3 regions of the Serratia sp. UGAL515B_01 genome follow, and region 1 is predicted to be linked to each of the others. Evidence: predicted binding sites of a transcription regulator. Region 1 holds the regulator's gene; each other region holds the start of a gene.
The links. The regulator LexA, encoded in region 1, represses DNA repair genes until DNA is damaged. The targets are predictions, from matches to a motif close to TNCTGTATGTACATACAGNA.

Region 1 (10,474 bases):
CGGTTACGCCATCGTGTGGGCGTTGATAAAGTTGTTCAATACGAGCAACGGTATCTTCTAGAATACGTTCGATCCCTTTCGGGCCATCATCTTTACTGGCACGGTTTTCAGCAATCTGAAATACCCGAGATTCAGCTAGGTCGAGCAAATCCTCGCTACTGCGCCCCTGCGGATCGTAACCCGCATCGGCAATCTCGTTAGCAACGGAAATCATTTCACGTACGACCGCACGTTCGCGCACAATGTCAGCATAAGCACCGATGTTGGCAGCACTCGGGGTATTTTTGGAAAGTTCCGCCAGATAGGCAAACCCCCCCACTGATTCCAATTCCCCTTTCTGTTCCAACGATTCGGACAATGTGATCAGATCTATCGGGCGGTTCATTTCCAACAGACGCTGCATCTCGGTAAAGATCAGACGATGTGGGCGGCTGAAGAAATCATTGGAGACCACGCGTTCAGCGACGTTGTCCCAACGTTCATTATCCAGCATCAAACCGCCCAACACGGACTGCTCCGCCTCCAGCGAATGTGGCGGCATCTTCAGCCCTTCCATCTGGCGGTCTCTGGGTTCGTACGTGTTTGTTTTATTGGTTGGTTTTTTGCCTGCCATGAAGCGTTTTCTTTATCCGGTTGCGAAGGGTAAATCCTGACGCGAGAGTATACGTGATTTTAATCGATGATTCCTGCGGCATCCCTTAGCAAAAAAGGATAAATCGTGAATTGGCAAACTGGATAGCTGATACTGAAAAGCGTAGTCTGGAACCAGACTGTCAAAGGAGGTAACGACATGGCCAAGCGCATTCAATTCTCCGCCACGGGTGGCCCAGAAGTGCTGCAATATGTAGATTTTACCCCTATTGCTCCCGCCACTGGCGAGGTTCAGGTAGAGAACAAAGCGATCGGTATCAACTTTATCGATACTTACATACGAAGTGGGTTATACCCCTCGGAAAAACTCCCCAGTGGCCTAGGTTCTGAAGCGGCAGGTGTGGTGACTAAAGTGGGAGCAGGCGTCAGCACACTCAAACCCGGCGATCGCGTCGTTTATGCTCAATCCACTCAGGGTGCCTACTCTGAAATTCACAACGTTCGGGAGGATAAAGTGGCCATCCTGCCTGACAACCTCAGCTTTGAGCAGGGTGCCGCGTCCTTTCTCAAAGGGTTAACCGTGCATTATCTGTTACGCCAGACCTATGAGGTTAAACCCGGTGAGATTTTCCTGTTCCATGCCGCTGCCGGCGGCGTTGGGCTGATCGCCTGCCAGTGGGCCAAAGCCTTGGGTGCCAAACTGATTGGCAGTGTGAGTTCTGAAGAAAAAGCACAACAGGCGAAACAAGCAGGTGCATGGGCGACCATTAACTATCGCAAAGAAAACATAGTTCAACGTGTGGAAGAATTAACCAACGGTGAGAAAGTTAGCGTGGTTTATGACTCGGTCGGGAAAAGTACCTGGCAAGACTCGCTCAATAGCCTTAAGCGTCGGGGGTTGTTAGTCAGCTTCGGTAACGCCTCTGGCCCGGTAACCGGTGTCGATCTGGCTTTGCTGAATCAGAAAGGCTCATTATACGTCACCCGCCCCTCGCTCAATGGCTATATCACCAACCGCCAGGAATTGCAGTTTGCCAGTAATGAGTTGTTCTCGCTGATTGGCAGCGGGGCGATAAGAGTTGATGTGAAAAAAGAGCAGATATTTGGGCTTTCAGACGCGCAACGGGCACACGGATTGCTTGAAAGTGGCCAAACCAGCGGATCTTGCCTGCTGATCCCAGGGTTTTAAGCCAATAAAAGGGCTCCGCACGGAGCCCTTTCTATTACTGCATTTTGTAAGGGTAGAGCTCAATTCGCAAGAGATTACGGGTTGCTTTAACAACGCTAGTATATGCCCAGCGGGGATAATACCCTTCGCATTGCTGCAGAGGTAAACATCCTAACAGCCAGATAATGTAAATAAAATGTTTGCTTAAAAAACCTCAAGGTGTGAACCCTAGCGCACTAGCAGGCAAACAGCACTGTAATTTTCAGCATGGATGACTGATTTTACAGCAAAAAATCTTAATAGCGCCGTATTTGTGGCTTCTGCATTGAACGGTATATCCACACACCAATTACTGCCAGGATTAACCATGGCAACAATTTGATCACAATCGCAAACAATCCGCCTAATAGCATAAAAGCCGCCGCTACGAACAACGCCGCGATGACGCCCAGCAGAGAGACCCCAGTCACCAACAGCATAACGACAAAACCGATAATAAAGAAAAGTTCCAACATAGATTGCTCCTTGGCAAAACAATGTGTCTGCCTTGTTCATTACAAGAAGCATGCCAATATGAATAAAAAATTAACGCATTGAAAAATAATAACAATAATGCCACAACAAATGGTGTCATTGGTCAAAAAAACCAAATTTTAGTCAAATAAATGACAAATTAGGCCACTTCAGTGCGGGCTGAGCGAACCAAAGCCAGTGCCTGCTCAACAACACGAACGTCAGCCCCCGGTTTATGCGCATTTTCACTCAGATGACGACGCCACTGCCGCGCACCCGGCACCCCTTGGAACAGCCCAAGGATATGGCGGGTAATGTGGCCCAAATAGGTCCCGTTCGCCAGTTCGCGTTCAATATACGGGTACAGTGCTTCGATAATGGCGACGTTATCCATCACCGCACTTTGCTTGCCGAATATCTCGCTATCAACTTGCGCCAGTATCCCAGGATTTTGGTACGCCTCACGTCCCATCATCACACCATCCACATGGTGCAGATGCTGTTTAGCCTCTTCCAACGTTTTCACCCCGCCGTTGATGGCGATAGTCAACGCCGGGAAATCACGTTTTAACTGATAAACACGCGGATAGTCCAACGGTGGAACTTCGCGGTTTTCTTTCGGGCTCAGGCCTGAAAGCCAGGCTTTACGGGCATGAATGGTGAACATATCGCACTCGCCACGCCCTGCAACCGTAGCAATAAAATCATACAAGAAGGCATAACTATCCTGCTCATCAATACCAATACGGGTTTTCACCGTAACCGGTATAGATACGACATCGCGCATCGCTTTAACACAATCCGCCACCAACGTGGCCTGCCCCATCAAGCAGGCACCGAACATACCGTTCTGCACACGATCAGAAGGGCAACCCACGTTAAGATTGATCTCATCATAGCCACGCTGTTCTGCCAGTTTGGCACAGTGTGCCAGTGCCGCGGGGTCGCTCCCCCCCAGCTGTAACGCTACCGGATGCTCTTCTTCGCTGTACGCCAGATAATCCCCTTTGCCGTGAATAATCGCGCCGGTGGTCACCATTTCGGTATACAACAGTATCTCTTTGCTCAGCAAACGATGAAAATAACGGCAGTGGCGGTCGGTCCAGTCCAGCATCGGGGCAATGGAGAAACGATTGGCGGCGTATTTGGAAATGTTGATTTCTTTCGTCATGCTGAGTTACTGGCTACCTGAAATGTCTAGGATTCAACAACCGGTGCTCAGCACCGATGTCGCTAAGCGGCTATTATAGCGACAATTTTGGAGCTTGGGAAAAACACCATTTATCTAGGCAAGAATAAAGAGGGCTGATTGAAGCAAAATAGGCTGTGAATAGCGACAGTAAATATTGCAAATTTGAAATACGACAAAACTTGTAAATAGTCTGTTGAGAACACGTTAGCCATGTGAAACAGAACAACCCTCGGCGACTGCGCTTAAATATGATAAAATCGACTTCTTTACGTACCGGGATATCGGGATATTTGCCATGAACCCAACCAACCAGGAAAAGCTGCTCGCGCAGGCTGAACAACTCTGTCAGCAGCGCAACGTGCGACTAACCCCGCAACGGCTGGAAGTATTACGCCTGATGGCTGAGCAGCCCGGTGCCATCAGTGCCTATGACCTGCTGGACCTGCTGCGTGTGGCGGAACCTCAGGCAAAACCGCCTACGGTATACCGTGCTCTGGATTTCTTACTGGAGCAGGGGTTTATCCACCGCGTTGAGTCAACCAACAGCTATGTAGTATGCCATCACTTTGAACAACCGATGCACACATCTGCGCTGTTTATCTGTGATCGTTGTGGACTGGTTACTGAACGCACCACCGAAGGGATGGAAGAAACATTACAGAAACTCGCCCAGGAATCAGGGTTCGTATTACGGCACAGCGTGGTTGAAGCACACGGTTTATGTTCCCCTTGTGTTGAAATAGAGGCTTGTGAGAATAAACACGATTGCAATCACGATCACAGCATTGTGACAAAGAAAAAATAAATAGACCGGGAACACCTTATGTTCCCGTTATCGAATGCGGGATGAGGTCCCTGATTAGGTATCAATGCTCCCTTTCTACCGGCCAGATTAATTGGCAATTATCTTGCTGAGAACCAGGTTCCGTGAAGACGATGGCGGTGCCACATCCACCACAATACAATGCCCCGAAGTGCCAGAAATACGGTCAAAGCCAACCATAAACCATGATTACCTAATACAGGCAGGGTCAGTAGGGTAACACCATAGCCGATCGCCGCCACCGCCATACTGTTGCGCATCTCGGTACCACGGGTAGCACCGATAAACATGCCGTCCAGTAAATAACACCAAACACCCACCAGAGGTAGCACCACTTGCCAAGGCAGGTAATGGCCAGCCAGCGCACGAAGCTCAGGCAATGAAGTCAATGCAGCCACGATCTGCTGCCCGGCAAGCAAGTAAATGACGGCAAAACCACAGGCAACCAAGCACGCTTGCCGACAAGCGGCATGCCAAACCTTGCGTAATCGACGATCGTCATGTGCGCCATAGGCATAACCCGAGTGCGCCTCTACGGCGTAAGCAAAACCGTCCAGCGCGTAGGCGGTAAACGTCAGCAAATTCATCAGCACCGCATTGACCGCCACCACGCTCCCTCCCATTCTGGCCCCTAATAGGGTAATGGCAGCAAAACACAGTTGCAGTAATAGCGAGCGCAGCATAATGTCACGGTTAAGCGCCAAGAGCTGGCGCAGATTACCACGCCAAGCTGTGAGTAATATTGCCAGCGAAATCCCGTGTAAACGTAATACCCGTAATGATAACCATAAGCCAAGCATTAGCGTTGCATATTCCGCAATAACCGTCGCTGCTGCAGCCCCTTGCACATTCCAACCCAGTCCCATCACCAGCCAGATATCCAATACGATGTTCAGCAGATTGCCGCTAATCAGTAAAATTACCGGCGCACGTATATACTGGACACCCAGCAGCCAGCCCAACAGCACCATATTGGCTAATGCTGCGGGGGCACTCAACCAACGGACCTCCAGAAATAGTCTTGCTTGTGCCAACACGTCCCTATCGCCACCGACTACATGCAGTGCAAGCGTGATCAACGGCGTACGCAACACCACAATAGCCATCCCTGCCAGCAGAGCCAGTAAGAATGGTTGTATAAAAGTACGCGCCAATTTCCGTGGGTCTTGCGCTCCCAACGCCTGTGCCGCAAGGCCGGTAGTGCTCATGCGCAAAAATAGCATCAGCATAAACAGGAAGCTGGTCACCATAGAGCCGACGGCAACACCACCAAGGTAAATCGGGCTGTCAAGATGACCGATAACGGCTGTATCAACCAAACCGAGCAAGGGAACCGTAATATTGGAAAAGATCATCGGCAGTGCAAGGCGCCACAGCGCTTTGTCGGCATCGCTGGTGAAAGTAGAAAGCAGGCGCATAGCAGTACGTTCTCAAGGCAGGGTCAGTTAAGGATGAGTTAAAAAAGAAATCGCACTAGGGCTGCACGATATACCCTGCTATCTTTCAGGTAACGGCATTGTTTACGCAGCCCTTCAAGTTACAGGGATGTTGGTTACCTGTATCTTGAAGTTACTTGGGTATATTGTCTGTGCATTGAAAGAAGATGGTCGATAAACGTGGGCACCAATACCTGGTAAAACCTTTAGAGCCAGTCACCGTTACGGATCACCCCAACCGCCAAACCTTCTATAGTGAAATTCTGTTGACGCAGATCAACCACTATCGGCTGAAACTCACTGTTTTCCGGCAGTAACTCAACAACGTTACCGTGCTTTTTCAGACGTTTTACAGTAACTTCGTCCTCAATACGGGCGACGACCACCTGGCCGTTACGCACATCCTGAGTTTTATGCACTGCCAGCAAATCGCCATCCAGAATGCCAATGTCACGCATCGACATACCGCTCACTCGCAGCAGAAAATCTGCATTAGGTTTGAACAGGGAAGGATCAACTTTGTAATGCCCTTCGATATGTTGCTGAGCCAGTAAAGGTTCACCAGCAGCGACCCGACCTACCAAAGGCAGCCCCTCTTCATCTTCCATCAGCAGGCGAATCCCCCGAGAGGCACCGGAGACGATTTCGATGACACCTTTACGGGCCAGTGCCTTCAGATGTTCTTCAGCAGCATTTGGCGAACGGAACCCCAGACGTGTTGCGATCTCGGCACGCGTTGGTGGCATGCCCGTTTGAGAAATATGATCGCGAATCAGGTCATAGACCTCTTGCTGCCTGGTAGTTAGTGCTTTCATTCCGCCCCCTGTTTGTTTATACAGTCTTGCTGTGAGTATATACAGGTAAATATAGATTGGGAACCTAAGAATGAATAAAAATCAGGGATTAGCGAACTTGTTCGCAACATTGTCACCTTAACTTCAAGCAAAATGCACCCAAAGCACGGAGCCCCAAACAAACAGCGCCAAAATAATCGTCAAAGATACCGCCGCCGAACCCATGTCTTTCGCCCGCCCCGATAATTCGTGGTAGTCCGCTCCTACACGGTCAACGACAGCTTCAATGGCACTGTTGAGTATTTCGATAATCATCACCAGCATTACCGAACCTATCAGTAAAATCCGTGCTACGGCACCGACATCCAACCAAATCGCCAGTATGATAGCCAACACGGCAACAACCAGCTCCTGGCGGAATGAGGCCTCGTTGTGCCAAGCTGCTGATAAACCTTTATATGAATAACCAACGGCTTTCACAATACGTTTTAGACCAGTGATTTGATTTGCCATGGTAAGGGGACCTTTCTCAGCGGTAAATGATAGAACCGTCACCAATTCAGGATACAGCAAGGCATTTTTTGAGCATAAGGCTAGCCCTGCCATAGTGGTCAGCGCTGCAAGCTGACACACATACGGTATAATCTAATTAAGTCTATCCATTGCCTGGATGGTTCTGGATTTCCCAACACCACAGACCTGTTACCCGGTTTCTGGTATTCTTGCGGCGCATTGCTAACAAGAGGCTTCACGTTGTTATGTCAGGTTGGCGTAAAATTTATTATAAATTATTGAGTTTACCAATGAAATTATTGGTAAACAGTAAGGTTATCCCTTCAGATCCGGTCATGGAGTTAGGGTTAGACCCCTCACGGCCGATTTTGTATGTTTTACCTTATAATTCCAAGGCGGATTTACTGACTTTGCGCACCCAGTGCCTAGAGCAAGATCTGCCCGATCCCCTTAAACCACTCGAAATAGACGGTATCGTACTGCCTAGCCATGTGTTTATTCACGATGGTCCGCGCGTATTCCGTTATTACACGCCGAAAGAAGAGTCGGTAAAGCTGTTCCACGATTATCTGGATTTACATCGTAACAACCTAGAGCTTGATATTCAGATGTTGCCGGTATCGGTAATGTTTGGCCGTTCCCCAGGGCGTGAAGGCCAAGGTGCGCCGCAACTACGCCTGCTGAACGGGGTACAGAAATTCTTTGCCGTATTATGGTTAGGGCGAGACAGCTTTGTCCGCTTCTCTAATACCGTGTCTTTACGCCGAATGGCGACCGAGCATGGCACAGATAAATCTATCGCGCAGAAACTGGCTCGAGTGGCACGTATGCACTTCGCACGCCAGCGTTTGGCCGCAGTTGGGCCAAGCCTGCCTGACCGTCAGGATCTGTTTAATAAACTACTGGCTTCCAAAGCGATTGAAAAAGCCGTCGAAGACGAGGCTCGTAGCAAGAAGATCTCTCACGAAAAAGCACAACAAAATGCAATTGCATTGATGGAAGAGATTGCTGCTAACTTTTCCTATGAAGCGGTGCGCCTGTCTGACCGTGTGCTCAGCTGGACCTGGAACCGTTTGTATCAGGGTATCAACGTCACCAATGCTGAGCGCGTGCGTCAATTGGCGCAGGACGGCCACGAGATTGTCTATGTTCCCTGTCACCGTAGCCATATGGACTACCTGTTACTTTCTTACGTGCTCTACCACCAAGGGCTGGTACCACCGCATATTGCTGCCGGTATCAATTTGAATTTCTGGCCTGCTGGGCCGATTTTCCGCCGCTTGGGTGCGTTCTTCATCCGTCGGACTTTCAAGGGTAATAAACTCTATTCGACGGTGTTCCGTGAATATCTTGGTGAGTTGTTCACTCGCGGCTACTCAGTAGAATACTTTGTTGAAGGTGGGCGTTCCCGAACTGGCCGCCTGCTGGAACCCAAAACCGGTACTCTTTCGATGACCATTCAAGCCATGTTACGAGGAGGTACTCGGCCAATTACGCTGGTGCCAATTTACATCGGCTATGAGCACGTGATGGAAGTAGGCACCTACGCCAAAGAATTGCGTGGTGCAACCAAAGAGAAAGAAGGCCTGTTACAAATGCTGCGCGGCCTGCGTAAACTGCGCAACCTGGGCCAAGGTTACGTCAATTTTGGTGAGCCGTTGTCATTAACGTCTTACCTCAATCAGCACGTTCCCCAATGGCGTGAGTCTATAGACCCAATAGAAACGCCACGCCCAAACTGGCTAACCCCCGTGGTAAACGATCTGGCAATCCAAATCATGGTGCGCATCAACAACGCTGCCGCAGCCAATGCCATGAACCTGTGCTCCACTGCGCTATTGGCCTCTCGTCAGCGTTCACTGACCCGAGAGCAGTTGGTTGAGCAGTTGGATTGCTACCAACAATTGATGCGCAATGCGCCTTACGCACGCGACGTGACAGTACCTTCACAAACGCCGGATCAGTTGTTGGATCATGCATTGAACATGAACAAGTTCGAGGTGGAAAAAGACAGCATCGGCGACATCATTATCCTGCCACGGGAACAGGCAGTGTTGATGACTTACTACCGGAACAACATTCACCACATGCTGGTTTTACCTTCACTGATCGCAACGATCGTGATGCATCATCGCTGCGTGTCGCGTGCTGAACTGTTGCGCCAGGTCAGTCTGATTTATCCGATGTTAAAAGCTGAGTTGTTTCTGCGTTACGAAAAAGATCAATTGCCACAGGTACTGCAGCCGTTGATCGAAGAGCTGGCGCGCCAGAAACTGATTGGTGTTAAAGGGGACGATCTGGTGCTGAATCCGGCACGTATCCGTCCGCTGCAGCTGTTGGCTGCTGGTGTACGCGAAACCTTGCAGCGCTACGCGATCACTATGTCGATCCTGAGTGCAAACCCAAGCATCAACCGCGGGGCGCTGGAGAAAGAGAGTCGCATTATGGCGCAACGTCTGTCGGTACTGCATGGCATTAATGCGCCAGAGTTCTTTGATAAGGCGGTGTTCTCCACCCTGGTCGCCACACTGCGCGAGGAAGGCTACATCAGCGATAGTGGCGATGCGATCCGTGAACACACCATCGAGGTGTACACCATTCTGAGCGATCTGATCACCCCGGAAATCAAGTTGACGATAGAAAGCGTCAGTGTGCTGGAAGAAACCAGCGCTCCGCAGATAGCAACGGAAGTGAAAGGAGAAGACCAGTAACGCAAGTCATAGTAAAAAGGGCACCGCGTGGGTGCCCTTTTTACAGCGGTAGCAAGAAAATCAGAGATAACTGAGCGCAATACCGATAAACAACACCAACCCTACATAATTATTGTTCAAAAAAGCGCGGAAGCAGGCATCGCGATCGCGGCTGACTATCTGCTTTTGTTGATGGATAAACAACATGCCGGCCAACAATAGCGACCAATAAAATGCGCCTCCCAGATCCATCATCAACCCCACGCAAAGCATCAGCAGCAAAGTAATAAATTGCAATATGCCAACAATGAGTTTGTCATGGCGGCCAAACAGCACAGCGGTAGATTTGATACCAATCTTTAAATCGTCATCGCGGTCAACCATGGCGTACAAGGTGTCGTAAGCTACTGTCCAGCAAAGATTGGCCATAAACAGCAACCAGCAACTCAGGGGGAGCGACTCGCTTACGGCAGCATAGGCCATGGGGATCGACCAACCAAATGCCGTTCCGAGCACCAATTGTGGCAGGTTGGTCACCCGCTTCATAAACGGATAAATCCAGGCCAGTGCCAATGCGACCAGCGACAACCAGATGGTCATAGCATTGAGTGTCAAAACCAGTGCAAAAGAAACCAGCACCAGCGAGACAAACAGAATTTTGGCTTCTTTTTCACTGACACGGCCACTGGGTATTGGTCGTCCCGCCGTGCGCTTCACATGGCCATCGAATGCGCGATCAGCATAGTCATTCACC
Region 2 (10,474 bases), 2.0 Mb from region 1:
TAGCAAAATGGTGACAAAAGGCCATCAAGGCACATTTTGATGCATTGGTGGTGCGGCTGAACATAGACTCGCCACAGAACAGCGCACCCTGAATAATCCCATATAAACCGCCAACAAGTTCTTCCCCTCGCCATACTTCAACGGAATGTGCGTACCCCATACGATGCAGCTGTAAATAGGCATGCTGTATGTCTTCACCGATCCAGGTGCCTTCATCGGGACGCTGTGCGCAAGCGTTTATCACTGCTGCAAAATCATGATTGAGAGTGATCCGAAAAGGGGCTCCACGCAGGAAACGCTTAAGGCTGCGGCTAGCATGATATTCGTGTGGAACAAGCACCGCACGCGGATCCGGTGACCACCACAAAATTTCTTCCCCAGGGGAGTACCATGGGAAGATCCCGCAGGCATATGCGGTCAACAAACGTGAAGGTGTCAGATCTCCCCCTATCGCTAGTAAGCCATTAGGATCGCTCAGGGCGGCTTCTGGTGAGGGAAAGGTGACAGATGTTGGAGACAGCCTAACAATGTGCATAAAACCCCTTAACGTAGCTTACAAGCTGTTTTGCACCCATACACACGTTATTTCACGATACAGGCTGTGATCTTCTAATGTTGCGGGTTATCTGAGCGATGCTGGTTTGACATGGCCAACACGCTGGCGGAAATGCGCATAGCGGCCTTGCTGAACCATCAGTTTGGCGTGGCTTCCTTGTTCGACGACATTACCACCGTCCATAACGCAGATGCGGTCAAAATTCTCCAGCCCATATAAGCGGTGGGTGATCAGAATCAATGTTTTGTCACGGCAATGACTACGCAATAGCGTCAGGATCTGCTGTTCTGTTTCGGCATCAAGCCCTTCTGTGGGTTCATCGAGTAATACTAACGGAGCTGAGTGCAATAAAGCTCGAGCGATGCCCAAACGGCGTTGTTCACCGCCGGACAGTTGACGGCCACCTTCACCTAACCAAGCGTTCAATCCCTCGTTTTCCAATAGCTTATCCAGCCCTACCTGCTGTAGGACACTGTTTAGTTTTTCATCGGTAGCTTTGGGGCTGGCGATACGCAGATTCTCACGTAGCGTAGTGCTGAAGATATGCACTCGCTGGCTGACTACGGTAGTCATGGCTCGCAACGTTGATTCATCATAAGCGTTCAATGCTTTGCCATTAAGCCGAATTTCGCCACTGTCTGGATCCCATGCACGGGTTAATAGCTGCAACAGGGTCGACTTACCACATCCCGTACGGCCCAAGAGGGCGATATGCTCACCAGCGGCGATATCCAGCACAACCTTTTGTAATACTGGCAGTGCTTGCTCTGGATAGGTAAAGGTGACTTCACTTATCTGCAATGATGCACTTTGTTGTGCCGCTGGCCCGGTAGTTGGGAAAGCCACCTCTGGTTGCTGCTCAATGATCTGTTTGACTCTCTTTGCGGAAGCGATCACCTGACCTAGATGTTGAAAAGCCCCTGCAACAGGCATCATGGCTTCAAAAGAAGCAAGGGCAGCAAATGCGAACAAGGCGATAAGCGCACCGGGTTGAGTATTGCCCCCAATAGCTGCTGCAGCAAGCCATAGCAGTAGCGTTACGGTGAGACCGCTAGCAGTGATCATCAATGCTAAGGCGATCCCACTCAATGACGCTTGCTGCCATTGACGGCGTTGCCAGTATCGTTCGGCAGCGTTGAGTTTCTGGCGGAAATCACCCAGTGCACCAAAAACAACCAATTCTGCTTGTCCTTGCAGCCAGGAAGTGAGTTCCGTGCGGTATCGACTACGTAGCAGGGTGAGTTCTTCCCCTATCGGCTTACCTGCGCGATAAAAAGCAGGGGGTATCACTAACAGCAACAGCAATAGAATACCGCCCAGCGTTAGCGCCAGCGGACCATCCAGAAAGCTCAAACCAAAGGTGACAACCATAATCACCACAGCAGCGCTGGCCATTGGCGAGATAACGCGTAAATAGAGATGATCGAGCGTATCGACATCGGCAACCAGGCGGTTCAGTAATTCAGCTTGACGAAAACGCGCAATACCGCCCGGCGTTAATGGCAGAATCTTCTGGAAGGTAAAAACGCGCAGATGCGACAGTATACGGAACGTAGCATCATGGCTGACGACACGCTCGGCGTAACGACCGGCAGTACGGAAAATTGCTGCGCCACGAACGCCTGCAGCTGGCAGCATGTAGTTAAAGGTTGCTAAGCCTGCTAGCCCTGCCAATGAGGAAGCGGCAAGAAACCAACCCGATAAGGCCAGCAAACCGATACTGGCCAGCAATGTGATGATCGCCAGGGTGATACCCAACAGGATCAAAAAAGAGTGGCGGCGGTATAACGCCAGAAATGGTAGCAAAACGTGCATGATTATAGCTCCTCTCTGCGGTGTGCTAGCAGATTGGCAAACAGACCGGGTTGTGTGCTAAGCGTGGCATAATTGCCTTGCTGGACGAGCTTTCCTCTATTCATCACCCAAATCTGGTCATAGTCTTCCGTATCTTCCAACTGGTGCGTAACCAACAATGTGGTCTGCTGATGAGATGCTGCATTTAACGCCTGCATCACCAGTTGTTCACTGTGTGCATCTAGACTTGCAGCGGGTTCATCCAATAACAGTAATCGGCGAGGGCTGAGCAAAGCTCGTGCTACCGCCACCCGCTGTGCCTGCCCTACGGAAAGCCGTGCGGCACCGTCACCCAAATCGGTATCCAACCCGTCTGGCAAATATGGCAGAAATTCCGTGACGTAAGCCTGTTCAAGCGCTTGTTTTAATTGAACCTCACTAGCATTTGGGTAGCCGAGCAGGATATTGTCCCGCAATGTTTGTGCAGGCAGATGCGGGTTTTGTCCTACCCAACCCAGTTGCTCACGCCAGCCAGGAGCGGCTAGGTCACGTAGTTCCGTTCCATTAATCTGCAACGAACCACGGTAGGGCAGAAAACCGAGCAACAGGTTCAACAGTGAACTTTTTCCAGCTCCGCTAAGCCCGACCAGAGCAATCCGCTGATTGGCTGGTAAAGTAAAATCAAGCGGCCCTGCAAGTACGGCCCCGTTGGGTGAGAGGATTTCTAAGCCTTGTGCCCGTATGGTTAGCGGCGCTTCGATATCCAGTGATTGCGTGCCATTCCCAACGCATTCTCCTTCAGCCGTTAAAAATGTTTCCAGCGCTTCGGCAGCCCCAATGGCCTGCGCTTTAGCGTGATAAAAAGCACCCAAATCGCGTAATGGTTGGAAGAATTCCGGCGCCAGGATCAGTACCAGAAAACCAGAGAACAGCGTTATGCCGGTACCGTAACTACCAAAATTCAGTTCACCAAGATAGGAGAAACCAAAATAGACCGCGACAACGGCAATGGAAATGGAAGCGAAGAATTCCAGTACAGCGGAGGAGAGAAAAGCCATACGCAGGACTTCCATAGTGCGCTGACGGAAGTCCTCTGAAGATTTGGCAATGTGTTGGGTTTCTGTTTCCCCTCGGTTGAACAGGCGCAATGTTTCCAGCCCGCGTAAACGATCAAGAAAATTGCCACTGAGGCGCGCCAGTGCAACAAAATTACGTCGATTGGCGTCCGCTGCGCCCATACCAACCAAAGCCATGAACAGAGGGATCAATGGCGCGGTAGCCAGTAGAATAAACCCGGCGGCCCAGTTAATTGGGAATAGAGTGATCAGTATCAGCACTGGAATAAAAACGGCCAAGTACATTTGTGGAAGATAGCGCGAATAATAATCCTGCATATCTTCAATCTGTTCAATAATGATACTTGCCCAACTGCCCGCGGGTTTTCCTCGAACCCATGCAGGACCTAACTGCTGTAGTTTATCCAATATCTGTTCTCGCATGCGTTGGCGTATGACTTGTCCGCAAATGAAGCCAACGTGTTCGCGTAACCAGCTTAGCAATGCGCGTAATGCAAAGGTGGCTGCGAGCCAAATAAACGATGGGATAAGCGCATCACGAGGTTGATGTTCAATAATCAGTGCATGGAGTAAGAAGGCTAGCAGCCATGCTTGTACGATGATTGAAATACCGCTTGCCAGGCCTAACAGCATGGATAAGCGCAGCCAACGGTGCGCTAACGTGCTCTGTGTTTTGAGCCAACGGGTTAACTGGTGCTGTCTGGTTTTTTTCATCAGGTAGTCTGCGTCGCCGATGCTTGTCAAAACAAGCTAGGTTAACGTACTGTTAAATAACGTTTGCTTCATCCCGAAGCAAGACAAGTGAACGCTAATGTTACCCCGACACTCTATAGACTTAAAATAAATATCCTGTACGACCGGTGCAATCATGCACTGTTTGCGGCCAATTTACCGTAGATAATTCAGTGGGCTAGTTCGTTATCGCTCAGGTATTGACCGTGCGAATGTTCTCAATTGGTCGTTAGTGGCCTCTATCTGCGAGCAATAAAGCGACAACAAGGCGGCTGAATAGAGCCGCCTTGTTGAGATTTTACTAAGGGTTTATTGAGCCGTTGTTTGTGCGATGCCGTCAAGATAGCGCTCAGCATCCAGTGCAGCCATACAACCTGAGCCGGCAGAGGTAATGGCCTGACGATAAATGTGGTCCATAACATCGCCAGCAGCGAACACTCCCGGGATGCTGGTTTGTGTCGCGTTACCTTGGATGCCGGAATTAACCCTAATATAGCCGTTTTCCAGTTCAAGCTGATTGCCGAAGATGGATGTGTTTGGACTGTGCCCGATAGCAATGAATACACCAGCAACAGCCAACTCTTCAGTTTTGTTCTCATCTTTGGTGCTGCGCACACGAACACCTGTTACACCCATCTGGTCACCCAAAACTTCATCCAACGTGTTGTCGGTGTGTAGAACAATGTTACCGTTCTTCACTTTTTCCATGAGACGATTGATGAGAATTTTTTCCGAACGGAAACTATCACGGCGGTGGATTAGGTGGACTTCAGAGGCAATGTTGGACAGGTAGAGTGCTTCTTCCACAGCAGTATTACCGCCACCGACCACAGCGACCTTCTGGTTGCGATAGAAGAAACCGTCACAGGTTGCGCAGGCTGAAACTCCTTTGCCTTTGAACGCCTCTTCAGATGGCAAACCTAAATAACGTGCTGACGCACCGGTTGCAATAATCAGTGCATCACAGCTGTATTCGCCGCTATCACCAAACAGGCGAAATGGACGATTTTGCAAGTCGGCACTGTTGATATGATCAAAAACGATCTCGGTGTTAAATTTTTCTGCGTGCTCACGCATACGTTCCATCAATGCCGGGCCTGTCAAACCTTCAGCGTCCCCCGGCCAATTTTCGACGTCGGTAGTTGTGGTCAACTGACCACCTTGTTCCATACCGGTGATCAACACCGGATTGAGGTTGGCGCGTGCTGCGTAAACTGCCGCAGTGTAGCCCGCTGGGCCAGAACCCAGAATCAATAACTTGCTATGTTTAACCGTGCCCATGAATAGCCTCTTTTTCCAGAATGGCGGACAATGTCGACGATTGTAGGGAAAATGCAGTAGTAAAAAAAGTATCTGAGAGCGTTGTAAACGATTTGTTTGATAATTGCCGCCTATTAATTTCTTACTCTTTGGCAATAACAAATGCGAGAAACAAGTGGGCTTAGACTAGAGAGTTGTTTAGTCAGTGCCTTTCTCGCAGCACACGAACGCTACTGATGGCCATTTGAGTGCAAGGCAAAGCGTGAGATTGAGTGGCACCAGTAAACGGCGAATAACGCAGCAATACTCAATGATTTCAACCGCCCGGTGGAAATACCCGCCAGTTTAATGATGGATTTTTGGATCTACTTCACCATCATAGGCACTTAATTGACATAGATTAACGTAGATTATGCAGCTAATGGATATTTTTTATTATGCAGATTTCTGGATAAAAAACAGGCACTAATATTTTTTGACGGTACGTTCTACTGATTTTACTTCTTTTACTTTGACAATCCGCTGTGCATTTGCGAAAACATCATGTGAAGAAGAAATTATACCTATGTCAGTAACAAGCCAATTGAATGTATTTACAACGACGAGGTTGAAGATAGTCTCAAACTATAAGGTGAATACGTGGTTAGTGATTGGCAGCGGTTAATTTATTTCTTAACAAAAACATCACTTGAATTCGTTGGACAAGGAGGATATACCCAAGCTATTTCAAGAAGCAGACAGGCGGCGAATGAAAGGGATTACGATGAGCTTATCGGCGTCACGTAATTCAAAAATCTGCTTGGAGCAGGTTTGAACATTGCTGAATCTTGAAAGACCACGGGTATGAGACAGACGAGACAACGGTGGATAATGGTAGTGAACAAGGACTAGGGCGGCTGACATCACACCGCGTAGATGGTCGCCTAATAATATTGATATCGCGTCTTCGCTTGGAACAATCCTTTGCACATTGACTTTGGCTGGGGTGTGCAAGTGCAGGGAAGAACATAAGAGAGGCAATATAATGATAGACACTAAAAAACGCCCGGGTAAAGACCTCGATCGTATTGATCGTAACATCCTCAATGAGTTGCAAAAGGATGGACGAATATCGAACGTCGAGCTTTCAAAGCGAGTAGGTTTATCTCCAACTCCATGCTTAGAGCGTGTTCGCCGTCTGGAGCGCCAAGGCTTTATTCATGGTTATACCGCATTGCTCAACCCACATTATCTTGATGCTTCTTTACTGGTTTTCGTGGAAATTACGCTCAACCGTGGTGCACCAGATGTATTTGAGCAATTCAACTCGGCAGTGCAGAAACTTGAAGAGATTCAAGAATGTCATCTGGTTTCCGGCGATTTCGACTACTTGTTGAAAACCCGCGTACCTGATATGTCTGCCTACCGTAAATTGTTAGGTGAGACTTTGCTGCGTTTGCCGGGGGTTAACGACACACGGACTTACGTCGTAATGGAAGAAGTGAAACAGAGTAACCGTTTGGTAATTAAAACACGGTAAGGTATGGTGCAAAACCCGAATAAATCCGTTACACTCCTGTTCATTCATACAGTCTCAGCGCCGGGGCAGAACCTCGGCGCTGTCACCATATCAGCTAACTGAAACCTGGAGTGCCTTTTTTGAGCCAGGAATATACAGAAGATAAAGAAGTAACCCTGAAGAAACTCAGTAGTGGGCGCCGTTTGCTCGAAGCTGTGTTGATCGTGATCTCCATTTTTGCTATTTACCTGATCATTGCACTCGTCAGTTTTGATCCCTCTGACCCTGGTTGGTCGCAAACTGCCTGGCATGAGCCTATCCATAACTGGGGAGGTACGCTGGGAGCCTGGCTGGCCGACACACTGTTTTTCACCTTTGGTGTTCTGGCGTACGCTATACCTCCGATCATACTGATTCTTTGCTGGACGAGTTATCGTCAGCGTGAAAAGAGCGATTATATTGATTATTTTGCGCTTGCATTGCGCCTGATAGGGACATTTGCACTGGTTCTCACTTCCTGCGGACTTGCGGCATTGAACGTTGATGATCTGTATTATTTTGCTTCTGGTGGAGTGATCGGCAGCTTACTCAGTAACGCTATGCTGCCATGGTTCAATGGTACAGGGGCTACTTTGGCATTGCTTTGCGTTTGGGGTGCCGGAGTTACGTTGTTTACCGGTTGGTCATGGCTAGTGATTGCGGAAAAAATCGGTGGTGTCGTGCTGGGTGTAGTTACCTTTATGACTAATCGCTCACGTCACGATGAACGTTATCGTGATGACGACGACACGCTGATTGATGAACCCGAAATAAAGGGCAAAGAGGCAGTTTTTGATCTATCTGCGGTTGATGTCGCTGATGATGACGTCCTGTTTTCTGCACCTTCCGTCTCTGAAACGGCAAGCGAAGCTGTGCAAGATACAGCAGACCCACAGCTAAGCGGTTTACGTGCCAGTAACGATGAGTCTCCTATTGTTAAATACGCACCAGCTTCCGCTGATAGCACAAAGGTGTTCAACAAGGTATCTGCTCCGGAGTCAGTAAACGTTGAGTCTGTTACACCCGCTTCTGTCAACCAGCACCCATTGCCCTCTGTTTCAGAGCATCGTTCGCTACCGCTGTACTCTTTTGAAATCCCTGAAGAAACGCCAGTATCAAACACACCTCGTCAGGTGGATACTTACGTCAATGAAGCTGAACCAGGTTTGGGGGATTGGCAAGATACACCTGCTTTGCCACGAGAACGTGCATCGTTTGATTTTTCTTCTGCCGAGCGTGATAACGACGATGCAAGCCCTTTCAAGGGCTTAACTGCCAGCGATACGGTTTCTACCTTTGAGGCTGTAAAGCCCCCCTCAGCTTCTTCTGCTGCTGGTACGGTGAGCAATGCCTTCATGCCTGCGTTTACAGCGATCAGCGATAGTCATTCTCAGATCAAACAAGGCATTGGCCCGGAATTGCCACGCCCAAATCCTGTGCGTATTCCTACTCGCCGTGAGCTAGCATCCTATGGCATCAAGTTACCTTCTCAGCGTAATGTCGAACAAAAACTACGTAATCGCTGTGATGGGTTTCATCCAGAGGCTGTTGACCATTCATTGGATGATAAAGCTCTCCAGGAAGCAGCATTGTCCCATGCCTTTGCTGAGCAACAAAGCGAGCGCTATGGTGAAGATTATCTTCAGGATGATGAAGATAGTCTCCAGGTAGCTGCGCTTGAACGGGAGTTTGCCGAACAACAGCAAGCTCGGTATGGGGAAGATGCTAAACTTGAGAAGACATCGCCTTCCCATTCTGTCGATACGGAAAAGGTCTTCAGTTTATCACCAATGGCAGATTTGGTTGACGATGGTCCCAAAGAACCTTTGTTCACGCTCTCCCAGCAGCTTGAAGATAGTATTGAGCAGGAAAGCGAGCGGGAGGATGATGTACCGTTCGGCCATTTGGAACCTGAAGTGTCCGCTTACCAGGCACCTCGTCCCCAAGTTCAGCAAGCGTCTGTTTACACACCGCAACAGCAACCTTATCAGCAGCTGGTGCAAGATAAACCCACCGCACCAGTGATGGACAGTTTGATCCATCCATTTCTGATGCGTAACGATTTGCCTTTGCAGAAACCGACTACACCGTTGCCTACATTGGACCTGTTGAGTGAGGCTCCAAAAGAAATTGAACCTGTCGATATGTTTGCGCTGGAGCAAAAAGCACGATTGGTAGAAGCCAGTCTGGCAGACTATCGAGTTAAGGCTGATGTGATTGATATTCTGCCTGGCCCAGTAATTACCCGTTTTGAACTTGACTTGGCGCCTGGCGTTAAGGCTGCGCGCATTTCCAACCTGTCGCGCGATCTGGCTCGTTCATTATCAACATCAGCTGTTCGCGTAGTGGAAGTTATCCCCGGAAAGCCTTACGTAGGGTTGGAATTGCCGAATACCAAACGCCAAACGGTGTATTTACGCGAAGTCCTGGATTGTCCGGCGTTCCGTGATAATACTTCGCCGCTGGCAATTGTGTTGGGCAAAGATATTTCTGGCCAACCTGTTGTCGCCGATCTGGCTAAAATGCCGCATCTGTTGGTCGCTGGTACTACGGGGTCGGGTAAGTCGGTTGGTGTCAACGCGATGATCCTGAGTATTTTGTATAAAGCTACGCCGAAAGAAGTGCGCTTTATCATGATCGACCCGAAAATGCTGGAGCTGTCGGTTTATGAAGGTATCCCGCATCTGTTGACTGATGTGGTTACCGACATGAAAGACGCAGCTAACGCTTTGCGGTGGTGTGTGGCCGAGATGGAGCGCCGTTATAAGCTGATGTCTGCGTTAGGGGTACGTAATCTGGCAGGCTATAACGAACGAGTTGACCAGGCTGATGCGATGGGGCGGCCGATCCCAGATCCGTTCTGGAAGCCGACTGACAGCATGAACATCACGCCTCCCGTGTTGGAGAAAGAACCCTACATCGTGGTGATGGTCGATGAGTTTGCCGATTTGATCATGACGGTGGGCAAAAAGGTTGAAGAGCTGATCGCTCGTCTGGCACAGAAGGCGCGTGCCGCAGGGATCCATCTGGTATTGGCCACCCAGCGTCCATCAGTGGATGTCATTACCGGTTTGATCAAGGCGAATATACCAACGCGGATAGCTTTTACCGTATCCAGTAAAATTGACTCTCGAACTATTCTCGATCAAGGTGGTGCCGAGTCGCTGTTGGGTATGGGGGATATGCTGTATTTGGCACCGAATTCCTCTATTCCTGTGCGGGTGCACGGCGCTTTTGTTCGCGATCAGGAAGTTCATGCGGTAGTTAAAGATTGGAAAGCGCGTGAGCGGCCACAATATAAAGACGGCATCCTCAGTGCAACTGAAGAGGGGGAAGGCGGTAGTGGTGGCTTTGATGGCGATGAAGAGCTGGATCCGTTGTTCGATCAAGCAGTCGAGTTTGTGGTGGATAAACGCCGAGCCTCGATCTCCGGCGTACAGCGCCAGTTCCGTATCGGTTATAACCGTGCGGCCCGTATTATCGAGCAGATGGAAGCGCAAGGTATTGTCAGTGAACAGG
Region 3 (10,474 bases), 1.8 Mb from region 1:
TCCTCTGGCAGTTTAGATAGCGTAGCTTACAAGTCTCGTTTTACAACAAAGCAGTAGAAAAATAGAGAAGATGTTCTTCAACAATCTGTTGTCTTACCAAGTTTACTTTTTGGCTATATTGATGCTCGTAGTGGACGTTTCGAGTGTAATCTACCCCTTTAAAGCGATACACATGATTTTTCACAGTATTGTATTTCGGCATTGTTTTTGTGATATGTCCTTAACTGTCGGTAATGACCTCGCCGCCTCGAAAACGCGTTATCAAGGGGATAGACAGGAACTCTGTTCAAACATAACACCCGACCCGCTGGGCTGAGGAACCATTTGAGCGTGTATATTGCAGCGTCGCTGAAGAACACCGCCTAATTAACGTAGCCTTTCCAACGCCAGCGCCAAAGTCTCCACTTGGCCACTAACCACTAAGCAGCAGGCGACTTGTCGCGCAATAGAATCAGGGATCGCCACGTCTCCCGCTAGGCAACGCTCTATCCAACGTGCGGTGGTTTCAGCGTCTTTAGCCGTGGGTAACTCAAGCGTAACGTCCAACTGTTGCCGTTCCAGTAGGATCCGTTGTTGCCCCTCAGCAATAGCGTGGATCTGTGGACAACGCACAGGGTTAGCATACGCCTCCCCTTCGGTACCATGCATCAATAAACCGCGGGCCCCAATCTGGCAAAAAAACGAAGCAACGCGCCCCACATATTCTGGGTGGGAAACGCTGGCGATGCGTAATACATCACTATCACCAAACGGCGTAGCCAGCTTGGCAAGGGTATGAGCGCTGTTACGTACCCCCATTTTCCAGCGCAGATCGAGTTGAGCTTCCAAAGCAGATGAAAGTACAGACACGGGGATAAATACCGGCTGCCCATCCTCTAACCGCTGCTGAGCATGACAAGGATCCTCCGACCAGGGAATACCGAGCTCGCGGAAAATTTCTGCACTGGTCACCCGGGTAATGTCGTTTACTATGCCATGAACTACCACAGGTAACCCCACCCGAGCCAGCAACAGCGCCAGTAAAGGCGTCAGATTAGCCTGTTTGCGCGCGCCGTTGTAACTCGGCAACACTACCGGCATCGCTCGGCCCTGCGGCTTTTGCAGACGCATCACCTGCTGCTGCATTGCCTGGTAAAAACCCAGCATTTCGCTCTCGGCTTCTCCTTTGATACGTAGAGCAATCAAAATGCCCCCCAGTTCCAATGCAGGAACCTCATTGGCCAACATCGCCTGATAAAGCTGGAAAGCCGTTTGCTGATCCAGATTGCGAGCGTGTTGCTTACCACGACCTATTTCTTTAATAATTTTGCTGTAATCCATCGTTCGCTCCGCTGATTTTATTTACACCAAGCGTGTTTTATCCCCGACGCTGTTCAACTTCATCAGCTAACTTTTGTTGCTCGCTATCCCCTTGCCGCAGCCCGGCAATCACACCATCTACATCTTCGGTATTGCGGTTCTGGCTCATTTTCCATTTTCCCTCACACCGAGTCACCACAATTTCAATCCCGACAATTCCTTTCATCTGGGCAGCCATATAGCTTGCTGGGGCATCATCAATACACCATGGATCTGGCTGTTTGCTTTCCTGCAAAGCGGTCAGCCCAGACAACTGGCATCGCAGCCAAGATAGCTCTTGTATTATCTTCGGCATCCCCCACATCTGCACCACAGCATAATTCCATGTAGGTACCGCCTTACCATTTAAGCGCTTGGTTGCATACCAACTGGGCGAGATATAACCTTCGCTGCCTTGAAACACGACCAGACACTCCTGAACCGTTTGCAGCACTTGCCAATGTGGATTCGCTCGCGCTACATGGGCTCTAAGTGTGACCAAACCGTGCTCGTCGGTATCAATCAGAAAAGGAACAGGATCGGCGAGTAGGCCATGCTGCCCATAGCTGATGAGCATCCCCAATGGATTGGCCCGTACCAATGCCAATTGAGCATTCAGATCGTTTTCACGAAATGAGATAGGTTGATACATAGCGGTCAATATCCTTATCATAGAGGGGAATACAATATATACCCTTCATTCTTCAAGTTGTATGGGGGGTTGGCTTCGTCCATTCGCACCCGTCACATAGTGAGCTATGCTCCTGCCGACTTTCAGACTTGCCGCCTACATGCTACGGTAAATACCAAAACGTTATTCCTATATGGGCATAACACCGCCGTTCCGTTTTTCATTACCCTAAAAAACGGTAAGCCAGATCTATTCAAAACGGCAAATGAGACCTTTTTGGGTGAAGAAGACAAAGAATTAGTCGGTAAACTGGTGGTGAGTAATGACACCAAAGGTGTCGCTATTGCGCTATTCGATGGCTCAGGGAAAGAAGTGAATTTAAACCAGCCTACCGCCGCCACCGTTCTGGTTAAAGGAAACAATAAACTGGAATTCAGTGCTTATCTTCAAGGGCGCTCCTCCGCAATAAAAGAGCGGAAAATAGTCGAAGGGGAATTCGATGCAACGGTGAGCTTCCAAGTCAATTATCGCTAAAACATTTACCAGCCCACTATGGCTAACGGACGCGGTGGCGAGCAAAAGGATTTTTGCCTTTTTTCTCTTTCTTGGTGGCCGCAGCAGCAGATTTTAACGCTGCTTTATGGGCTTTATCCGCTTCAGGAACACTCCTACGTTCGATTGGGAATACCGGCAATGCGGCCAACAGCCGTGAGCCATAGCTTTTAGTCAACAAGCGCCTATCGTAAATCACAATCTCACCGTGGCACTCGTTACTGCGGATCAGACGGCCAACCTGTTGGATCAGATTAAACGAAGCACTCGGTAGGCTCTGCACTTCAAACGGGTGGCGTTTAAGCGACTTCAGCCATTCGCCTTCAGTGAGGATCACCGGGCTATCAATGGGCGGGAAAGCGATTTTGTGAATATGTACCTGAGTCAATAGTTCTCCTTTCAGATCCAGCCCTTCAGCAAACGACTGTAACCCTACCAAAACGCTGGCTGTTCCTTTCGCCACACGTTTACGGTGCTCCTCCACCAAGCGATAACGTGGCTGATCGCCCTGCACCAAAAGCATCAGGCGTAGATCGGTCACATAGCTGAGAAAAGTCTGCATCGCGCGGTGGCTACTGAATAGGATCAACATCCCTTTATGCTTACCACTAGCGTGTTCGCCACGGAAAAAACGTGCCATTTCCTCCAGATGCTCAGCCTCATTGGTTATCGCTGGCTCAAAACACATGTTAGGAATAACGATTTTCCCTTGCTCAACATGATTAAACGGCGAGGTCAGCGTTTCAAAACGATCGCCTGCCTTTTCACTCAGACCACTCATTTCCTGCAAACGCGAAAAACTGTTCAGCGAACGCAGTGTGGCAGAAGTGATCACCACGTGCGGCACTTTTTTCCACAGCATTTTTTCCAGCTGATCGCTAACGCGGATGCCTACACAGTGCAAATACAGGTGAGTAACATTATCGCGCAATTCACGCGCTACCCACTTGGAGATCGGCGCATTGGATGATTTATCCATCGCCGCCAACCGCCATAACTTGCTCATTGCCTCCAAATATCCCTGTGTGCGGTTCATCTGAATAATGCTGCGGTGCAGCCGCACAATATCGTGTTTGCCGGTTTGTTCAGTGAGATCGTTAAGGATGAATTCGGCCAGGCCGCGCAAGGCATCCGTCAGTTTGAACAGGCGCGCGCAAACCTCTACCATTTCCGTTGGCAGTTCACCCATTTCGAAGCGATATTCAGCATTGCTGCTATCCGGCGGCAGGTAGGCACTGGCCTGCTGCTCAAAAGCCTGGCTCAGTTCACGTAATTCTTCACAGTGGTTTTTCAACCGTTCGCTGTTCGCCAGGCCCGGCGGGCTCTTTGGCCGATACTGGGTCATGCAGTGCTCCACCTGACGCGCGATCATATCGAGCTGCAGGCTGGTCCACAACGCGGTGATCTCACCGTCAATTTCCAACGCGTCCCGCGCCACTTCCGGTAGATGGTGGCCCTCATCCAGAACCAGCAACAGGTCTTTCGGGTTTGGCAAAACCGATTCGCTCTCTAACGCCGCCATCACTAACGCATGATTAGCCACCACCACGTCAGCAGTTTCAATTTCTTTACGTGCGATATAAAACGGACATTCACGAATATAATAGCAATTTCGCCCCAGGCAGTTAGCCTTGTCGGTACTCAGCTTGGCCCAGAGAGGATCGTCGATCGATTGCTGATAGTGATCGCGTAAGCCATCCCATTCGTAACGACTGAGCGCTTTCGAAAGTTTTTGGCATAACGCCTGCTCCTCACCGCTAGAAGGAGCAAGCTCTTCTTCATCCAGATACAGCATCAAGTCGCCCTGCTCAGCCACATCGGTACTCATTGCCGCCAGATTACGCGGGCAAACATAACGCCCACGGCCAAACGCACCAGTGAATTTCAGGTCGGGGGTAATCTTTTGCAGCAACGGTAAATCTTTACTGTAGATCTGATCTTGGAGTGCTACGTTGGCGGTACTGACAACCAGTGGTTTGCTCTCTGCTCGCCCCACAGCAATCCCAGGGATAAGATAGGAGAGGGTTTTGCCCACGCCAGTGGGTGCCTCGATTGCCAAATGACGCGGGTAATCTCCGGCGAGCGTTTTAGCTACCTCAGCAATCATCTGCCGCTGGGGAGCTCGGGAAATAAAATCCGGTATTTGCTGTTGCAGGGCTTTGTACCACTGGCCAATTTGATCTTTAACTGCGGAGGAGAGCGCCATTCAACTCTTATCTAAACGAAATGATGGCGCTATTGTCCCACAGACTGCCAACGACGTCAGCTTGAGTTACCCTTGACTTATCTATCATGCGACCACTCCCGCACTGCATTTGTGTTCTTACAGCTGTCTTCCCCCCTCTTTTCGCGAGAATTTTCATCATTTGCTACAAAAACCAATATTCCGTCATAAATGCATCACGCAACTAAGGTAAAAAAATCGCGTTGCTATACCTTAGTGAACTTGGGTTGCAGGTAGGCGGCAATTGAGCTGCTGAAACGGCAAATCGGTCGGGAACCGATTTGAATGTCGTAAAGCTACTTACCCAGTGGGCGGGTTCACCGACAGGCCGAATAACGCAGCCATACTAATGATGATCAGTGTCTTTCAATCGTATAAAACAGGGAAAATCATGAAACGTAATCTTCTTGCCGTTATTATTCCGGCGCTTTTAATGACCCAGGCTGGGCAGGCAGCAGAAATCTACAATAAAGACGGTAATAAGCTTGATTTTTATGGTCGCTTAAAAGCACTACATTATTTTTCTGATAATGATGGTAACGATGGCGATAAAACTTATGCACGTATCGGTTTCAAAGGGGCAACCCAGATCAGTGATACACTCACTGGCTATGGCCAGTGGGAATATCAAATCGCCGCAAACCATACAGAATCGGACGGCACTAGAGACACCAGAACCCGTCTTGGTTTTGCTGGTTTAAAAATGAAAGATTTAGGTTCATTCGATTACGGACGCAACTACGGTATCATTTATGATGTCGGTGCATGGACAGATATGTTGCCAGAATTTGGTGATGACACCTTCATCAAAACCGACAATTTCATGACAGGCCGTGCGACCGGTGTAGCGACCTACCGTAACAACGATTTCTTCGGTATGGTTGATGGCCTGAAGTTCGCCTTACAGTACCAGGGTAAAAATGAATACGAGGGCCGCTCAGTCAGCAGAGCCAACGGTGATGGTTTTGGTCTGTCTTCCAGCTACCAACTCATCGATGGAGTCAGTGTTACGGCAGCTTATGCGTCTTCTAACCGCACCAAAGCACAGAAAGAAAGTACTTTTGGCCAAGGTGACAAAGCTGAAGTATGGGCAACGGGTATCAAATACGATGCCAACAATGTCTATCTTGCCACCACGTTTGCAGAAACTCGCAACCTGACAGCAATTTCAGGTAAAGCCGCTATTAATAATGTCCCTACTTCCGTAAGCGGTTTCGCTAATAAAACCCAAAACGTGGAAGTAGTTGCTCAATATCTGTTCGATTTTGGCCTAACACCTTCATTAGCTTACGTTCAGTCTAAAGCCAAAGATATTGAAAACGTTGGTGATGCAGACCTGGTTAAATACTTTGATATCGGTGCTTATTACTTATTCAACAAGAATATGTCAGCCTATGTCGATTATAAGATCAATCGTCTGGGCGACGACAACAAACTAGGTCTAAATAACGATAACGTTGTTGCCGTCGCCTTGACCTATCAGTTCTGATTTAAGATGTGACACATACCACTACAATATATTATAGCTTCGGCTATTCCTTAGCCTTTTTGCTGGGCTGCCAAGCCCAGCTTTTTCACTCTCATTTCTACCCAGACAGATTAGGCCTGTATTACAATACGACGCGCATCAGGATAAACATCAACATGCTTAGCACGACGACCGCCAGCATATTGCGCAGGAAAAAAGCCAGGACGATGGCAAATAGCGCTCCAAATAGGTAAGGGTTTTCGGCAACAGGGCGCCACTCATCGGCACTAAATGCAATAATTGGCCCACAGATAGCGGTCAATACCGCCGGCACTGAGAAACTCAGCAGAGTTCTAATCCGTGGTGACAAACGCACTGGCAGCTTGGGTGCCAGAAAACAGTAGCGGTTGAAAAAGACGATCGCTCCCATTAGCACAATGGTCAACCAGATCATTCTTTTCTCCTACTGCAGAGCAATCCAACCAGCATCGCCACCATTGTAGTGACAATCAACGCGCCAGGTACCTGATAATGATGTAGGCCAATAGACAGTACCAGTGCAGTCAACACGCAGGCCAGAACGGGCAGATTACGAACCAGAGGCACTACGATCGCAATAAAGGTGGCTGCAATGGAAAAATCGAGCCCATAACTATCGAGATCGCTGACGCTGCTGGCAGCCAATATGCCAAGCAAGGTAGCCAGGAACCAGCACAGATAAAATGCCAGCCCAGCGCCTAACGCATACCAGCGGTTGAAACGCGCTGGGCTGTGATCTCCCGTCAGAGCAAACAGTTCGTCAGTCAGCAGAAATGCCAGCAAAATACGCCACCTCAAAGGTAGCGGCGCAATACATTCCCGCAAGCGCAAGCCGTAAAGGAAGTGTTGAGCAGTAACAAAAAAAGTCGATACCAGAATTGCCAGTAAGCCTGCACCCGACTTGATCATGCCCATGGCGACCAATTGTGACGCACCAGCAAAAACAATCGCCGACATCCCCAAACCTTCAGCCGCCGTCAGGCCACTATCAATTGCCATTGACCCCGCTAGAATGCCCCAAGGTAATACTGCCAGGCACAGTGGCAAGATCGCCATCGCACCTTGCAAGGCTGGGCGCAAGCGCAGCATTGACGCTTCCTCAAGTGTTGATTGGTAAGTCAAAAAAGTTCACTCCCTTGATCTATAAACTGATTCTATGCCTTGCGCAGAATGTCTATACGATGATGTTCACGCCAAAGAAATTATCAATGTGTGGAATAATCATTAATAGCATATTGTTTAAATCCATTGAAGCGTTAGGCAATGGCACCCTCACCCTCTTATTATCAGGGCCACAACAGCCTAGCACTGCGTTAATACTCGATTATCCCAACTCTCTGGCCGCTATCGCCCTACTGTTCAGCAAGGGGAAACGGCAAGCACCAAGAATAACCTGTAGGCTACGCTTGATTCACTCTCAGCTATCATCGCCAGTGATGTTTATCGTCTTGTATTCAGAGAAATGATATTGAGTTGAGTGTTATATTACGTTAATTTTCACAAGTGATATCTTGGAATAAAATAAGGCTGAGGTAGTGCAATATGTCAAAAATTAACGTGGAAAATGGAGAGTACGCAGCACGCTCGGTGAGTGAACGGCTGCTGACGCTATTAAAAACCCACGGTCCTCAGCAAGCCTCTGAAGCCGGAAAAATCCTTGGCACCACAGGGGAGGCGGCCCGTCAGCAATTCGTTAAACTGGCAAAGGAAGGCTTAGTGGAAGCCAAAGCCGAGACGCGTGGTGTGGGTCGCCCGGTACAACTTTGGCAATTGACCCCTGCCGGTCACGCTCACTTTCCAGATGCACATGCCGAATTAACAACGCAGCTGCTACGTACGGTACGCGACAAGCTGGGTGAGCAAGCGATAGATGTGCTGATTGACTGCCGCGAACAAGAAACTCTCATCAACTATAAGCAAGCGATGATAGGTGCAGCCGATCTGCGTGAGCGCGTCTCTCGTCTGGCGGCCATTCGTTGCAGTGAAGGGTATATGGCAGAATGGAGTGAGCTGAAAAATGGCGAATTTCTCCTGGTAGAGAACCACTGCCCAATCTGTTCCGCTGCGACCGTCTGCCAAGGATTTTGCCGCTCTGAACTGCGCGTATTTACTGAAGTGTTACAAGCGCGGGTAGAGCGTCTTGAACATGCTTTAGCGGGTTCCCGCCGCTGTACATTCCGTATTTTAATGGCGTAACTCCTTTTTCTAAAGTTGTACAAGAAAAAATTCTTGTACAACTTACTATTCACCGACTAAGGTTAACTCACTAGGTGGTCCAGGCAGGATTTGAGGAATGTCGTTATACACTATTGGTGAAGTTGCAGAGCTTTGTACAATTAGTCCCGCCACATTACGCGCATGGCAACGCCGTTATGGCTTGCTGAAACCACAACGCAGTGAGGGCGGACACCGCCAGTTCAATGAACAGGATGTCGCCCGTATTAATACCATTCTTCATTGGATAGAGCGCGGTGTACCCGTTAGCCAGATCAAACCCTTGCTGGATGATACTCCGTCAGTTGAGCACGACGTCAACTGGGCAACACTGCAACAGCAGTTGCTGGCTCTGCTACACATCCCAGCGCCGGCTAAATTACGCAGTCGTCTGTTTGAAAAAGGCCGTGAATATCCGCCACAGATATTTATCAACCATATTTTGCGTCCGTTACGTATGCAGCTATCGGGTCCGCATGAAATGCTTTTGGCGCTGCGCACTCTGCTGGACGGCATCATCATCGAATACGCCACATTTTGCATGAACAGCGCACGTAAAAAAACCGGAAAGACCGCGCTACTCATGGGGTGGGGGAAAACCGAGCCCATTGAACTTTGGATGGCTGCCATCGTAACGGCAAAAGCAGGACTGCACCTCGATATTCTGCCACAACCGCTTGAGCATCCACCGCTGAACCTGTTCAAGGCCGATCGTTACTTTATTGCTACCGAAGGACCGCTTAATACTTACCGACGCAAACAACTGGCAGCATGGCGTCTGGCTGGCATGGATATCACCCTGATTGGCAGTACTGCTTTATTGGTAGAAAATGGGGGGCACATTGATGGAAACGTCTGAAACGTTGATGGCGCGTTTTTCACAGCTTTATAACTCTCTTGATAACGCCATACTGGATTCATTGCATGAGGTTTATCACTGCCAAGTTCAGTTTATTGACCCAGTAGGAGAACATCGAGGCTTAAAAGCCCTAGATGGTTATTTTCGCCAGTTACTCACCAACGTCGATTACTGCCATTTTTTCATAACCGATTGTCAATATGATGCAAATCAGGCGGTGGTTTGTTGGCAAATGAAGTATGCCCACCCGCGCCTGCAACGAGGACGTGAACTCATGCTTGAAGGTATCAGCCGGTTACGTTTTGCCGACCAGAGGATTATCTATCAACGCGACTATTACGACCTTGGTGCCATGCTTTACGAGCACATCCCGTTACTTCAACAAATAATCTTGGGCATAAAGCGGAGGATGCGATAATGCAGCGTGTACTGATCACCGGCGCCAGCTCAGGCATTGGGCAGCAGTTGGCCTTAGATTATGCCGCACAAGGTTGGCAGGTTATTGCCTGCGGCCGCAATGAAACTCGACTGGCCGCCCTGCGCGATCAAAACTCAGCAATCACCCCCCTCAGCTTCGATGTTACCGATCTAGCCACCACACGGGCAGCGTTAGCACCCTACACGGCGGAACTGGTGATCCTCTGCGCGGGAACCTGTGAATATCTTAACGATGGCGTCGTAGATGCAGAATTAGTCGCACGCGTGTTGAGTACCAATTTTATAGGGCCTATTAATTGCCTTGATGCCCTGTTACCACAACTGAAGGCCGGGGCACGAGTTGCATTGGTTGGTTCAACCGCCAGCCTGGTTCCCCTACCACGGGCTGAAGCCTACGGAGCCTCAAAAGCCGCTTTGGCCTATTTTGCTCGCAGTCTAGCGGTGGATTTGGCAAAGCGTGAGATCGGCATTTCCCTGGTATTACCCGGCTTCGTTGCTACTCCGCTGACGGACCGTAACGACTTCGCTATGCCGATGATCATCACCACTGAACAAGCATCAACTTATATCCGCCAAGGCCTGGCTAAAGGCCGTGCCGAGATCGCTTTTCCACCGGTGTTCGCGGCTTTGTTACGGATGACAGCAATATTGCCACAAGCGCTACAACGCTGGTTGGCAAAACGTATGGTGAGGTAAAACAATGAATATTGC

Region 2: OK023_RS05830 (DNA translocase FtsK 4TM domain-containing protein) is a predicted target of LexA. The motif match lies at 6,972-6,991, and genes of this name have one in related genera.
Region 3: dinG (ATP-dependent DNA helicase DinG) is a predicted target of LexA. The motif match lies at 4,833-4,852, and genes of this name have one in related genera.

Annotation. Positions count from the first base shown of each region.
Region 1 is NZ_CP109901.1:3,476,622-3,487,095, forward strand. Features, by position in the region: gene dnaB (replicative DNA helicase) at 1-613, opposite strand, end outside; gene OK023_RS15680 (quinone oxidoreductase) at 791-1,780, shown strand; gene pspG (envelope stress response protein PspG) at 2,056-2,274, opposite strand; gene dusA (tRNA dihydrouridine(20/20a) synthase DusA) at 2,433-3,443, opposite strand; gene zur (zinc uptake transcriptional repressor Zur) at 3,760-4,269, shown strand; gene dinF (MATE family efflux transporter DinF) at 4,368-5,705, opposite strand; gene lexA (transcriptional repressor LexA) at 5,930-6,538, opposite strand; gene OK023_RS15710 (diacylglycerol kinase) at 6,662-7,030, opposite strand; gene plsB (glycerol-3-phosphate 1-O-acyltransferase PlsB) at 7,276-9,741, shown strand; gene ubiA (4-hydroxybenzoate octaprenyltransferase) at 9,802-10,474, opposite strand, start outside.
Region 2 is NZ_CP109901.1:1,247,512-1,257,985, forward strand. Features, by position in the region: gene aat (leucyl/phenylalanyl-tRNA--protein transferase) at 1-535, opposite strand, end outside; gene cydC (heme ABC transporter ATP-binding protein/permease CydC) at 623-2,371, opposite strand; gene cydD (heme ABC transporter permease/ATP-binding protein CydD) at 2,374-4,140, opposite strand; gene trxB (thioredoxin-disulfide reductase) at 4,468-5,439, opposite strand; gene lrp (leucine-responsive transcriptional regulator Lrp) at 6,443-6,937, shown strand; gene OK023_RS05830 (DNA translocase FtsK 4TM domain-containing protein) at 7,057-10,474, shown strand, end outside.
Region 3 is NZ_CP109901.1:1,098,321-1,108,794, reverse strand. Features, by position in the region: gene ybiB (DNA-binding protein YbiB) at 367-1,320, opposite strand; gene OK023_RS05210 (FMN-binding negative transcriptional regulator) at 1,358-1,990, opposite strand; gene OK023_RS19155 (fimbrial protein) at 2,090-2,503, shown strand; gene dinG (ATP-dependent DNA helicase DinG) at 2,526-4,727, opposite strand; gene ompC (porin OmpC) at 5,137-6,234, shown strand; gene OK023_RS05190 (AzlD domain-containing protein) at 6,356-6,667, opposite strand; gene OK023_RS05185 (AzlC family ABC transporter permease) at 6,664-7,374, opposite strand; gene OK023_RS05180 (metalloregulator ArsR/SmtB family transcription factor) at 7,795-8,448, shown strand; gene OK023_RS05175 (MerR family transcriptional regulator) at 8,546-9,325, shown strand; gene OK023_RS05170 (nuclear transport factor 2 family protein) at 9,312-9,743, shown strand; gene OK023_RS05165 (SDR family NAD(P)-dependent oxidoreductase) at 9,743-10,459, shown strand; gene OK023_RS05160 (NAD(P)/FAD-dependent oxidoreductase) at 10,464-10,474, shown strand, end outside.